Regions from separate parts of the Kitasatospora sp. NPDC096204 genome, predicted to be linked through region 1. Evidence: riboswitches for the same ligand, from Rfam matches in the RefSeq annotation. Region 1 holds a riboswitch; each other region holds the start of a gene.
The links. A riboswitch is a leader RNA that binds a small molecule or an ion and turns the genes downstream of it on or off. The one in region 1 is predicted to bind thiamine pyrophosphate.
Positions count from the first base shown of each region.

Region 2: another riboswitch for thiamine pyrophosphate. It lies ahead of thiC (phosphomethylpyrimidine synthase ThiC); the one in region 1 lies ahead of thiO (glycine oxidase ThiO).
Region 3: another riboswitch for thiamine pyrophosphate. It lies ahead of ACIQ87_RS31570 (purine-cytosine permease family protein); the one in region 1 lies ahead of thiO (glycine oxidase ThiO).

Region 1 covers NZ_JBIWFT010000009.1:140,753-144,019, forward strand. The annotation lists gene ACIQ87_RS12475 (Rv2175c family DNA-binding protein) at 1-17, opposite strand, end outside; gene ACIQ87_RS12480 (NAD(P)/FAD-dependent oxidoreductase) at 60-1,268, opposite strand; TPP riboswitch at 1,403-1,515, shown strand; gene thiO (glycine oxidase ThiO) at 1,519-2,694, shown strand; gene thiS (sulfur carrier protein ThiS) at 2,691-2,900, shown strand; gene ACIQ87_RS12495 (thiazole synthase) at 2,904-3,267, shown strand, end outside.
Region 2 covers NZ_JBIWFT010000019.1:88,012-91,278, forward strand. The annotation lists gene ACIQ87_RS21855 (cupin domain-containing protein) at 1-311, shown strand, start outside; gene tenA (thiaminase II) at 356-1,027, shown strand; gene ACIQ87_RS21865 (DUF5326 family protein) at 1,252-1,452, shown strand; TPP riboswitch at 1,639-1,773, shown strand; gene thiC (phosphomethylpyrimidine synthase ThiC) at 1,768-3,267, shown strand, end outside.
Region 3 covers NZ_JBIWFT010000037.1:22,221-25,487, reverse strand. The annotation lists gene ACIQ87_RS31575 (S1C family serine protease) at 1-1,333, opposite strand, end outside; TPP riboswitch at 1,554-1,698, shown strand; gene ACIQ87_RS31570 (purine-cytosine permease family protein) at 1,691-3,103, shown strand; gene ACIQ87_RS31565 (glycerophosphodiester phosphodiesterase) at 3,244-3,267, shown strand, end outside.

The DNA.
Region 1 (3,267 bases):
CTTTCGATCTCACTCACGTCACCAGACTGCCACCTCCACGGCCCACCGCGCACCAGGCACTACCCCGCGACGGTCGCCTTCAGCGGCACCGCCGGGTCGCCCGCCCGGGCCGGGTCCAGGGCCGTGCCGCGCTCGATCAGCTTCCGCCCCTGGGCGAGGTCGCGCGGCCGGTCCACGGCCAGCAGCGCGCTCGGCACGCCGTCGCGCAGCCAGAGCACCGACCAGTCGGCGTCCCCGGGGGCGCCGCGCCACAGCACCTCGTCGCCCTCGGCGTGCCGGCCGGCGTACTGGACCATCCGCCCGAACTGCTCCGACCAGAAGTACGGCACCGGGTCGTAGTCCGGCGCGTCCGCGCCCAGGACGGCGGCCGCCACCGCCTCACCGGACCGCAGGGCGTGGTCCCAGTGCTGGACGGCCAGCCGGGCACCGGCCCGGGCCGACGGGTAGCTGACGCAGTCGCCGGCCGCGAAGACGCCGGGCACCGAGGTGCGCAGCCGCCCGTCCACGACGACGGCGCCGGTCGCGTCCAGCTCGATCCCGGAGCCGGCCAGCCAGCCGGTCGCGGGGCGGGCCCCGATGCCGACCACCACCTCGTCGGCGGGCAGGTGCGAGCCGTCCGCCAGCAGCACCGCGCCGGGCTCCACGGCGGCCACGCCGACGCCGCAGCGCAGCTCGACCCCGGCCGCGGCGTACCAGGCGGCCATCGCCGAGCCGATCTCCGTCGGCAGCGCGCCGGGCAGCGGCGCCGGACCGGCCTCGACCACCGTCACCTCGCAGCCGGCCGCGCGGGCCGCGGTGGACACCTCGGCGCCGATCCAGCCCGCGCCGACCAGCACCAGCCGCAGCCCGGGGCGCAGCAGCGCGCGCAGCGCCAGGGCGTCGTCCAGGGTGTGCAGCAGGTGCGCCCGCTCGGCACCGGGCAGGGCGCGCGGCACGGCGCCGGTGGCGATCACCAGCGAGCCGTACGGGAGGTCGCCGCCGTCGGTGTGCAGCACGCCGGGGGTGAGGCCGGTGGCGCGGCGGCCGGTGAGCAGCTCGATGTCGAGCTGCCCGTAGTCGATGCCCAGGGCGGTGGAGTCGGCCTTGCCGAGCAGCACGTCCTTGGAGAGCGGCGGCCGGTCGTACGGCGCGTGCGGCTCCTCGCCGACCAGCACGATCCGCCCCTGCCACCCGCCCTGCCGCAGCTTGAGGGCGCACTGCGCCCCGGCCAGCCCGGCTCCGACGACGACCACCTGATCCGTTCCACTCAGCTCTGCCACGCCCGTCACTGTACTCAGCGGCCGACCGGCGGCCGCGGGGCCGGGGGTGGGCAAGCGGCCGCGGGGCCGGTCGGCAAGGGGCCGGGGGCGGTCCCACCCCCTGGTACGGGCCTTCGGCCGGGCCGACCCCCGGCGTTAAGGTGGGGGCACCACACGGGAGCCCGGCGGACCGGGCTGAGAGGCGGGCTGACACGGCCTGCGACCGTCCGAACCTGATCCGGGTCATACCGGCGAAGGGAGAAGAGCAGCTTTGTCACGCTTGCCATCACCCGCCCACGCCGACGTGCTGGTGATCGGCGGGGGCATCATCGGCCTCGCCGTCGCCTGGCGCGCCGCCCAGCGCGGCCTGCGGAACGTGACCGTGGTCGACCCCTCCCCCGGCGGCGGCGCGGCCCGGGTCGCGGCCGGCATGCTCGCCCCGGTCACCGAGCTGCAGTACGGCGAGGAGCCGCTGCTGCGCCTCGGCATGGCCTCGAACGAGCGGTACGCGGACTTCGCCGCCGAGCTCACCGAGGCCAGCGGCGGCCGGGACACCGGCTACCGCCGCTGCGGCACGCTCGCCGTCGCACTGGACTCCGACGACCGCGAGGAACTGCGCGAACTGCACGCCTTCCACCGGCGGCTCGGCCTGGACTCCGACTGGCTGACCGGCCGGGAGGCCCGCAAGCTGGAGCCGATGCTCGCCCCCGGGGTGCGCGGCGGGCTGCGCGTGGCCGAGGACCACCAGGTGGACGGCCGCCGGCTGCTGGACGCCCTGGTCTTCGCCTGTGAAGGCGCCGGGGTCCTGTTCCACCGGGCCGAGGCCGTCGAGCTACTGGTCGGGAACGGCCGGGCGACCGGCGCCCGCCTGAGCACCCGGGAGACGGTGAGCGCCGAGCAGGTCGTCCTCGCCGCCGGCCCGCACAGCCACCGGCTGCCCGGCCTGCCCGAGGGCGTGCTGCCCGCGATCCGCCCGGTGAAGGGGCAGGTGCTGCGGCTGCGCGTCCCGGACGCCTACCGCCCGTTCCTGTCCCGCAACGTCCGTGCCGTCGTCCGCGGCCGGCACCTGTACCTGGTGCCGCGCGAGAACGGCGAGCTGGTGGTAGGCGCGACCACCGAGGAGCAGGGCTACGACACCACCGTCACCGCCGGCGGGGTGTACGAACTCCTGCGCGACGCCCACGACTTGGTACCGGGGATCACCGAACTCCCGCTGCTGGAGACCTCGGCCGGGCTGCGCCCGGGATCACCGGACAACGCCCCGCTGCTGGGCCCGACCTCGCTGCCCGGGCTGGTCGCCGCCACCGGCCACCACCGCAACGGCGTGCTGCTCACCCCGGTGACCGCCGACCTGGTCTCCGAGTACCTGGCCACCGGCGAAGTCCCCGAGCTCGCAAGGCCGTTCACGTCCCTGCGCTTCTCCCCCGACCGCTCCACGACGAAGGCCTCCGCATGACCGAGATCGCCCTGACCGTCAACGGCGAGCCCCGCCGACTGCCCGCCGGGACCACCCTCGCCGAGGTGGTGGCCTCCGTCAGCGCCGCCAACACCGGCGTCGCCGCCGCGCTCAACGAGGCCGTGGTGCCGCGCGGTTCGTGGCCCGCGACGGCGCTGGACACCGGCGACCGGATCGAGATCCTCACCGCCGTCCAGGGAGGCTGAACCATGGCCGACGACCTTCTGACCATCGCCGGGACGTCCTTCTCCTCCCGGCTGATCATGGGCACCGGCGGCGCCCCCAGCCTGGAGGTCCTGGAGCGCGCGCTGCTCGCCTCCGGCACCGAGCTGACCACGGTCGCGATGCGCCGGGTCGACGCCGGCACCCAGGGCTCCGTCCTGGACGTGCTGACCCGCAACGGCATCCGGGTGCTGCCCAACACGGCCGGCTGCTTCACCGCCGGCGAGGCCGTGCTGACCGCGCGGCTGGCCCGCGAGGCGCTCGGCACCGACTGGGTCAAGCTGGAGGTGATCGCCGACGAGCGCACCCTGCTGCCCGACCCGATCGAACTGCTGGACGCCGCCGAGACGC
Region 2 (3,267 bases), on a different contig from region 1:
TCTTCCGGCTGGACGAACTGGACGCCGAGCGGGCGGCCAACGACGGTGCCTACCTGCGGTTCCTGCGCGAACCCCGGATGTCCGCCGGGCTGTACGCGCTCGCCCCCGGCGACACCGACACCCAGACCGCGCACGACCAGGACGAGATCTACCAGGTGATCAGCGGCCGGGCCGAGCTGACCGTCGGCGCCGAGACCGCGACGGTCGGGCGCGGCACCGTGGTGTACGTGCCGGCCGGCACCCCGCACCGGTTCCACCACATCACCGAGGAACTGCGCGTCCTGGTGGTCTTCTCCCCGCCCGAGGACTGAGAACCCCGGCGGGTACCGAGAACCCCGGCGGTTAGGGTCGCGTCATGAGCACCAAGACGCTGACCGAAGAACTCTGGGCGGCCATCGAGCCGGTGTACGCCGAGATCCTCGCCCACCCCTTCCTGGCCGGGCTCACCGACGGCACCCTGCCGCGCGAGGCCTTCCGCCACTTCGTCGTCCAGGACTCGCACTATCTGCGCGACTACGCCCGCGCCCTCGCCGTCTGCGCCGCCAAGGCACCCGGCGAGGAGGACGTCCGGGCCTTCGCCGACGACGCGGTCGGCGCGCTGGCCGCCGAGCAGGGCATGCACGCCGAGTTCCTCACCGCCTTCGGCGGCAGCGCCGAGCAGGCCGCCGCCGAGCCGGTGCTGCCCACCACCCGGGCGTACACCAGCTACCTGCTGGCGACCGTCTACGGCGGCTCCTTCGCCGAGGCGGTCGGCGCGGTGCTGCCCTGCTACTGGATCTACGCCCGGGTCGGCGGGACGCTGCTCGCCCAGGGCTCGCCCGACCCGCTGTACGCCAAGTGGATCGCCACCTACGGTGACGAGGCCTTCCAGGCGGTGGTCCGCCGGGTGCTGGCGCTCACCGACCGGCTGGGCGAGGAGCTGTCCGCGGCCGAACGCCGCAAGGTGGTCGAGCACTTCGTGACCACCTCGCGCTACGAGTGGATGTTCTGGGACGCTGCCTGGCGCGGTGAGCGCTGGCCGGTCTGAGCCGTACGGGAGCCCCGTCGGCCCGGCCGTCCGGGGTGGTCCGGGCCGGGGCCGGGCGGGTTCTCGGGGGTCACCCGGGGGTTCGGGCTCGGGGTGATCTCGGGGTTCTCTCCGGGCCGTTGGGCCTCGTTCCGGCACTCGCGCCACCGTACGATCGAAGTACCGAAAGCAAGCGGGATGCGGCACCGGACGGCGGCCGACCCGAGGGGAGAAGAGGAACCGACATGGCTGAGCTCTGGAAGTCGCTGCCCTCCTGGGTGCGCAACATCGTCATCCCGGTGCTGGTCCTGGTGCTGGCCTGGAACATCGTCGCCTTCGTGTTCGGCGTCGTCGGCGCACTGCTCTCGATCGTGATCAAGCTGCTGGTGGTGGTCGGCATCGCGGCCGCCGTGGTGGTCCTGGTGAAGAAGGCGGCCAAGAGCTGACCTTTCGCCCCGTACCGCCGCCCTGAGGCCCGGCCCCCGCGAGACGGGGAAGCCGGGCCTCGGCCGTTCCCTCCCCCCGTCTCGCGGGGGGCCGATCCCCCGGGGACGCCGGCCGGCCCGGCCGTGGTGCTCTGGACCTGCGGCGATCGGCTCGCTACGGTGTTGGGCGTCGTGTGCAGGCAACACCGCCTGCGACGCGGGAGCTCGGAGCACCGGGCTGAGAGGACGCTGACCGGGACGTCGACGGACGGACCGACGGCTGCGTCGACCGCAGGAACCTGACCGGGTAATGCCGGCGTAGGGAGTAGAGGTCAGATGACCACGTTCGAAGCACAGCCGCAGTCTGCCCAGGGCGCCCCCAGCAGCGAGCGCACCGGCTACCCGACTCCGGCCTGGCGCAAGGCGTACCGCGAGGGATCGCGCCCCGACCTGCGCGTCCCGTACCGCGAGGTGCAGCTCACCAACGGCAGGTCCGTCCCGCTGTACGACACCTCCGGTCCGTACACCGACCCGTCCTACGAGCCCGACGTGCGGCGCGGCCTGCCCGCGCTGCGGGACGCCTGGATCCGCCAGCGCGGCGACGTCGAGGAGTACGACGGCCGCGAGCCGCGTCCCGAGGACGACGGGATCAAGCACACCTCGCCGCGCGGCGGGAACCTGCGCAACCTGGACGCCGTCTTCCCCGGCCGTCCGCGCCGCCCGCTGCGCGCCCGCGGTGGCACCGCCGTCACCCAACTCGCCTACGCCAAGCGGGGCGTGGTGACGCCGGAGATGGAGTTCGTGGCGCTGCGCGAGGGCCTGGCGCCCGAGTTCGTGCGCGCCGAGGTGGCCCGCGGCCGGGCCGTCATCCCGGTCAACGTGAACCACCCGGAGGTGGAGCCGGCGATCATCGGCACCAACTTCCTGGTGAAGATCAACGCCAACATCGGCAACTCGGCCGTCACCTCCTCGATCGAGGAGGAGGTGGAGAAGATGACCTGGGCCACCCGCTGGGGCGCCGACACCGTCATGGACCTCTCCACCGGCCGCAACATCCACACCACCCGCGAGTGGATCCTGCGCAACTCGCCGGTGCCGATCGGCACCGTGCCGCTCTACCAGGCCCTGGAGAAGGTGGACGGCAGGGCCGAGGAGCTGAGCTGGGAGGTGTACCGGGACACCATCGTCGAGCAGTGCGAGCAGGGCGTCGACTACATGACCGTCCACGCCGGTGTGCTGCTGCGCTACGTCCCGCTCACCGCCCGCCGCAAGACCGGCATCGTCTCCCGCGGCGGCTCGATCATGGCGGCCTGGTGCCTGGCCCACCACCAGGAGAACTTCCTCTACACCAACTTCGAGGAGCTCTGCGACATCCTCGCCTCCTACGACGTCACCTTCTCCCTCGGTGACGGCCTGCGGCCGGGCTCGATCGCGGACGCCAACGACGAGGCGCAGTTCGCCGAGCTGCAGACCCTCGGCGAACTCGGCCGGATCGCCCGCGAGCGGGACGTCCAGGTGATGATCGAGGGCCCGGGCCACGTCCCGATGAACAAGATCAGGGAGAACATGGATCTCCAGAAGGAGATCTGCGACGAGGCGCCGTTCTACACCCTCGGCCCCCTCACCACGGACGTCGCGCCCGGCTACGACCACATCACCTCGGGCATCGGCGCCGCGATGATCGCCTGGTGGGGCACCGCGATGCTCTGCTACGTGACCCCCAAGGAGCACCTGGGCCTGCCCAACCGCGACGACGTCAAGACCGGCGTGATCACCTACAAGATCGCCGCCCACGCCGCCGACCTCGCCAAGGGCCACCCCGGAGCCCAGGCCTGG
Region 3 (3,267 bases), on a different contig from region 1:
GGTTGATCGAGGCGTCGGTCTGGAGGGCGTTCATGTACGAGGCCTGCGAGCCGGTGTCGTCGCCGGAGGCCACCGGGCGGTCCTTCGCGCTGATGATGCCGCTGGTGACGGTGGACTCCAGGCCGTACGGCGCGCCGATCGCGACGGTGGCGTCGCCGACGTTGACCTTGTCGGAGTCGGCCAGCGGCAGCGGGGCCAGCTTGCTCTTGGGCGGGTTGTCGATCTTGATCACGGCGACGTCGTAGCCCTCGGCGTGGCCCAGCACCGAGGCGCTGTAGGAGGTGCCGTCGGCGAACTTGACGGTCAGTTTGCCGCCGCTGAGGGTCGGCGCGACCACGTGGTTGTTGGTGAGGATGTGGCCCTCGGTGTCGAAGACGAAGCCGGTGCCGGTGCCCGACTCGCCGTTGCCCTGCGCCTTGATGGTGACGACGCTGGGCAGCGCCTTCTGCGCGATGGCGGCGATCGAGCCGGGGGCGGGCTCGTTCTTCTGGGTGTCGCTGGCCTGGACGGTGGTGCTGCGGTGGTCGTTCGCGGAGCTGCTGCTGTCGACGCGGTCGGCGACGGACACGCCGAGCGCACCGCCGGCCAGGCCGGCGACCACCGCGACGACCGCGATCAGCGCGACCAGACCGCCGCGCTTCTTGCGCGGGCCGCCGTGGCCGCCCGGGCCGCCGGGGTAGTCCGCCGGGTAACCGAGCGGACCGGCCGGGCCGCCGGGGTAGCCGGCGCCGCCGGAGGTGGAGTCGTGGGTGGGGCCCCAGCCGCCGAGCGGCTGGCCGGCCCCGAAGGGGTGGTGGCCGTGCGCGGCGGGGGCGGCGGCCGGGGCGGCGCCGAAGCCCTCGTGCGCGCCGGCGGCGGGGACGCCGTGGGTCGGGGTGGCGTACGGGTTGCCGGCCGGCGGCAGGGCCGGGGCGGCGGGGGCAGGCGCGGCGGGGGCCGCGGCGACCGGGGACGGCGGGGCGGGCGGCAGGACCGGCGGCGGCGCGTCGATGTAGCCGGTGGCCGGGTCGACGGCCGGCTCCTCCGCGACGGGCGCGGCGGACGCCACGGGCGCGGTGGGGGCCTCCGGCGCCGGCACCTTGGTGAAGGCGACGGTGGGCTTGTGCCCGCCCTCGGCCTGGGCACCCTCGGCCGGGACGGCGTCCACGGGCGGCGCCGCCTCGACGGCAGCGGCCTCGACGGCACCCGCCTCCGGCTCCGGCACCCGCCGGAAGGCCATGGTCGGCTGGTGCCCGCCCTGAGCAGGGCCTTCGGAAGCGGTCTCGGCCGCCCCCTGGCCGGCGGGCTGCTCCCCCTGCGGCCCGGCGGGCCCAACCTCGCGCTCGGTGCTCACGGACGACCTCCATAGCTGGCAGAACCAAGGACCATAGTTTTTCGCACTGACGATTCGATTGCCGTAAGGACCCCTCTGAAGAACTCATAAGAATCCTTAGCCGGTACCGACGCCGGTACCGGACGGCCGAGGCTCCCCTCCCCCGCCGGGCGTCCCGCGATGCGGACCGTACGCCCTCGGCCTTGGGTGTTGGCCCCCGTGCCGGTTAGCCTGTCGCTCACAACTGACACGCGGGAGCTTGGACCCACCAGGCTGAGAGTGCGCATGTCGACCGTACGCCACGCGAGTGACGGACGTTCGAGGGGGCGCTGACCGCCGGAACCTGTCCGGGTAATGCCGGCGTAGGGAGTATCGGCCATGCCGTCTGCTTCGCCATCCTCTTCTTCGGGTGCGCCCGAGTCCAAGGATCTCTCCGGGTCCACGGCCGTCCTGGACCGCCCCCAGCGGACCGATCACCGCGAGGCGCCCCTGGTGCTCGACACCGAGCCGCCGCGCACGCTGCGCTTCCGGGACCACTTCGCGCTCTGGATGAACCTGGGCGTCAGCCTGATCGGCTTCTCCACCGCCGCCACCGTGCTCGGCGCCCCCGGCAGCGAGCTGTCGCTGGCCGCCGCGGTGACCGCGATCACCGTCGGTACGGTCGTCGGCACCGCGATGCTCGGCCTGGCCTCGCTGATCGGCGCCCGCACCGGCGCCCCCGCGATGGCGAACCTGCGCGGGCTGTTCGGCACCCGGCTGTCGTACCTGCCGACCGTGCTGAACATCGTGCAGTGCATCGGCTGGGGCGTGTTCGAGCTGCTGACCATCTCGGCGGGCGCCCAGACCGTCGCCCACACCACCGGCTACCGCTGGCTGTTCGTCCTGCTCGCCGGCGCGCTGACCACCGTGCTGACCATCTGGCCGCTGGGCTCGATCGCGGTGCTGCGCCGCTTCGTGGCCGGGGCGGTCGCGGTGGCGATGGTCTACTTCACCGTCCAGCTGGGCCGCCAGGGCGTGCCGGACCCGGGCGCGGGCAACTGGCACGGCTTCCTGGGCGCCACCGACGCGATGATCGCGGTGTCGGTCTCCTTCGTCCCGCTGGCCGCCGACTACACCCGGCACTCGCGCACCCCGCGCTCGGCGTTCTGGGGCAGCTTCTCCGGCTACACGATCGCCCAGGTCTGGTGCTACGTGCTCGGCCTGATGGCGCTGCTGCAGTCGGACGGCGCCCCGAACCGGATCTTCGACTCCTTCCTGGGGGTCTGGGCCGGCTGGCTGTTCCTGCTGGTGCTGGTGCTGCGCGAGACGGACCAGTCCTTCGCCAACGTGTACTCGACCGCGATGTCGGTGCAGAACCTGCTGCCGAAGGTGGACCGCCGGGTGCTCTCCGGCGCGATCGGCGTGCTGATCACCGTGCTGGCGTTGCAGATCGACGAGTTCACCGACACCTACTACGGCTTCCTCGGCCTGATCGGCTCGGTGTTCGTGCCGCTGCTGGCGGTGCTCGTGGTGGACTACTTCCTCGGCGCCGGCCGGCGCGGCTGGGACCTCTCCGCGGACGCACCGTCCCGCTGGCTGATGCTGCTGCCGTGGGCGCTGGGCTTCGCCGTCTACCAGTTCATCGCGCCGACCAAGGTGGCCGACTGGTGGACGGACTTCTGGACCTCCGCCCAGGAGGCGCTGCACTTCACCCCGCAGGAGTGGACCTCGGCCTCGCTGTTCGCCTTCCTGGTGCCGGCCCTGGTCACCTGGGCGCTCACCCCGCTCGGCCGCCGCACCGCCCGGCCCTGACGGGACCGGACCGGAACGGAACGGACCGAACGCGAGGCCAGGCAGAACACGGCGAAGCACAGCAGAGCACGGCGGAGACGGCCCCACAGGTTGGGGCCGTCTTTGTCCGCGCTTCACTTCCGCCACCTATCGTTGGGCCCGTGACCAGCCAAGACCTGCCCTCG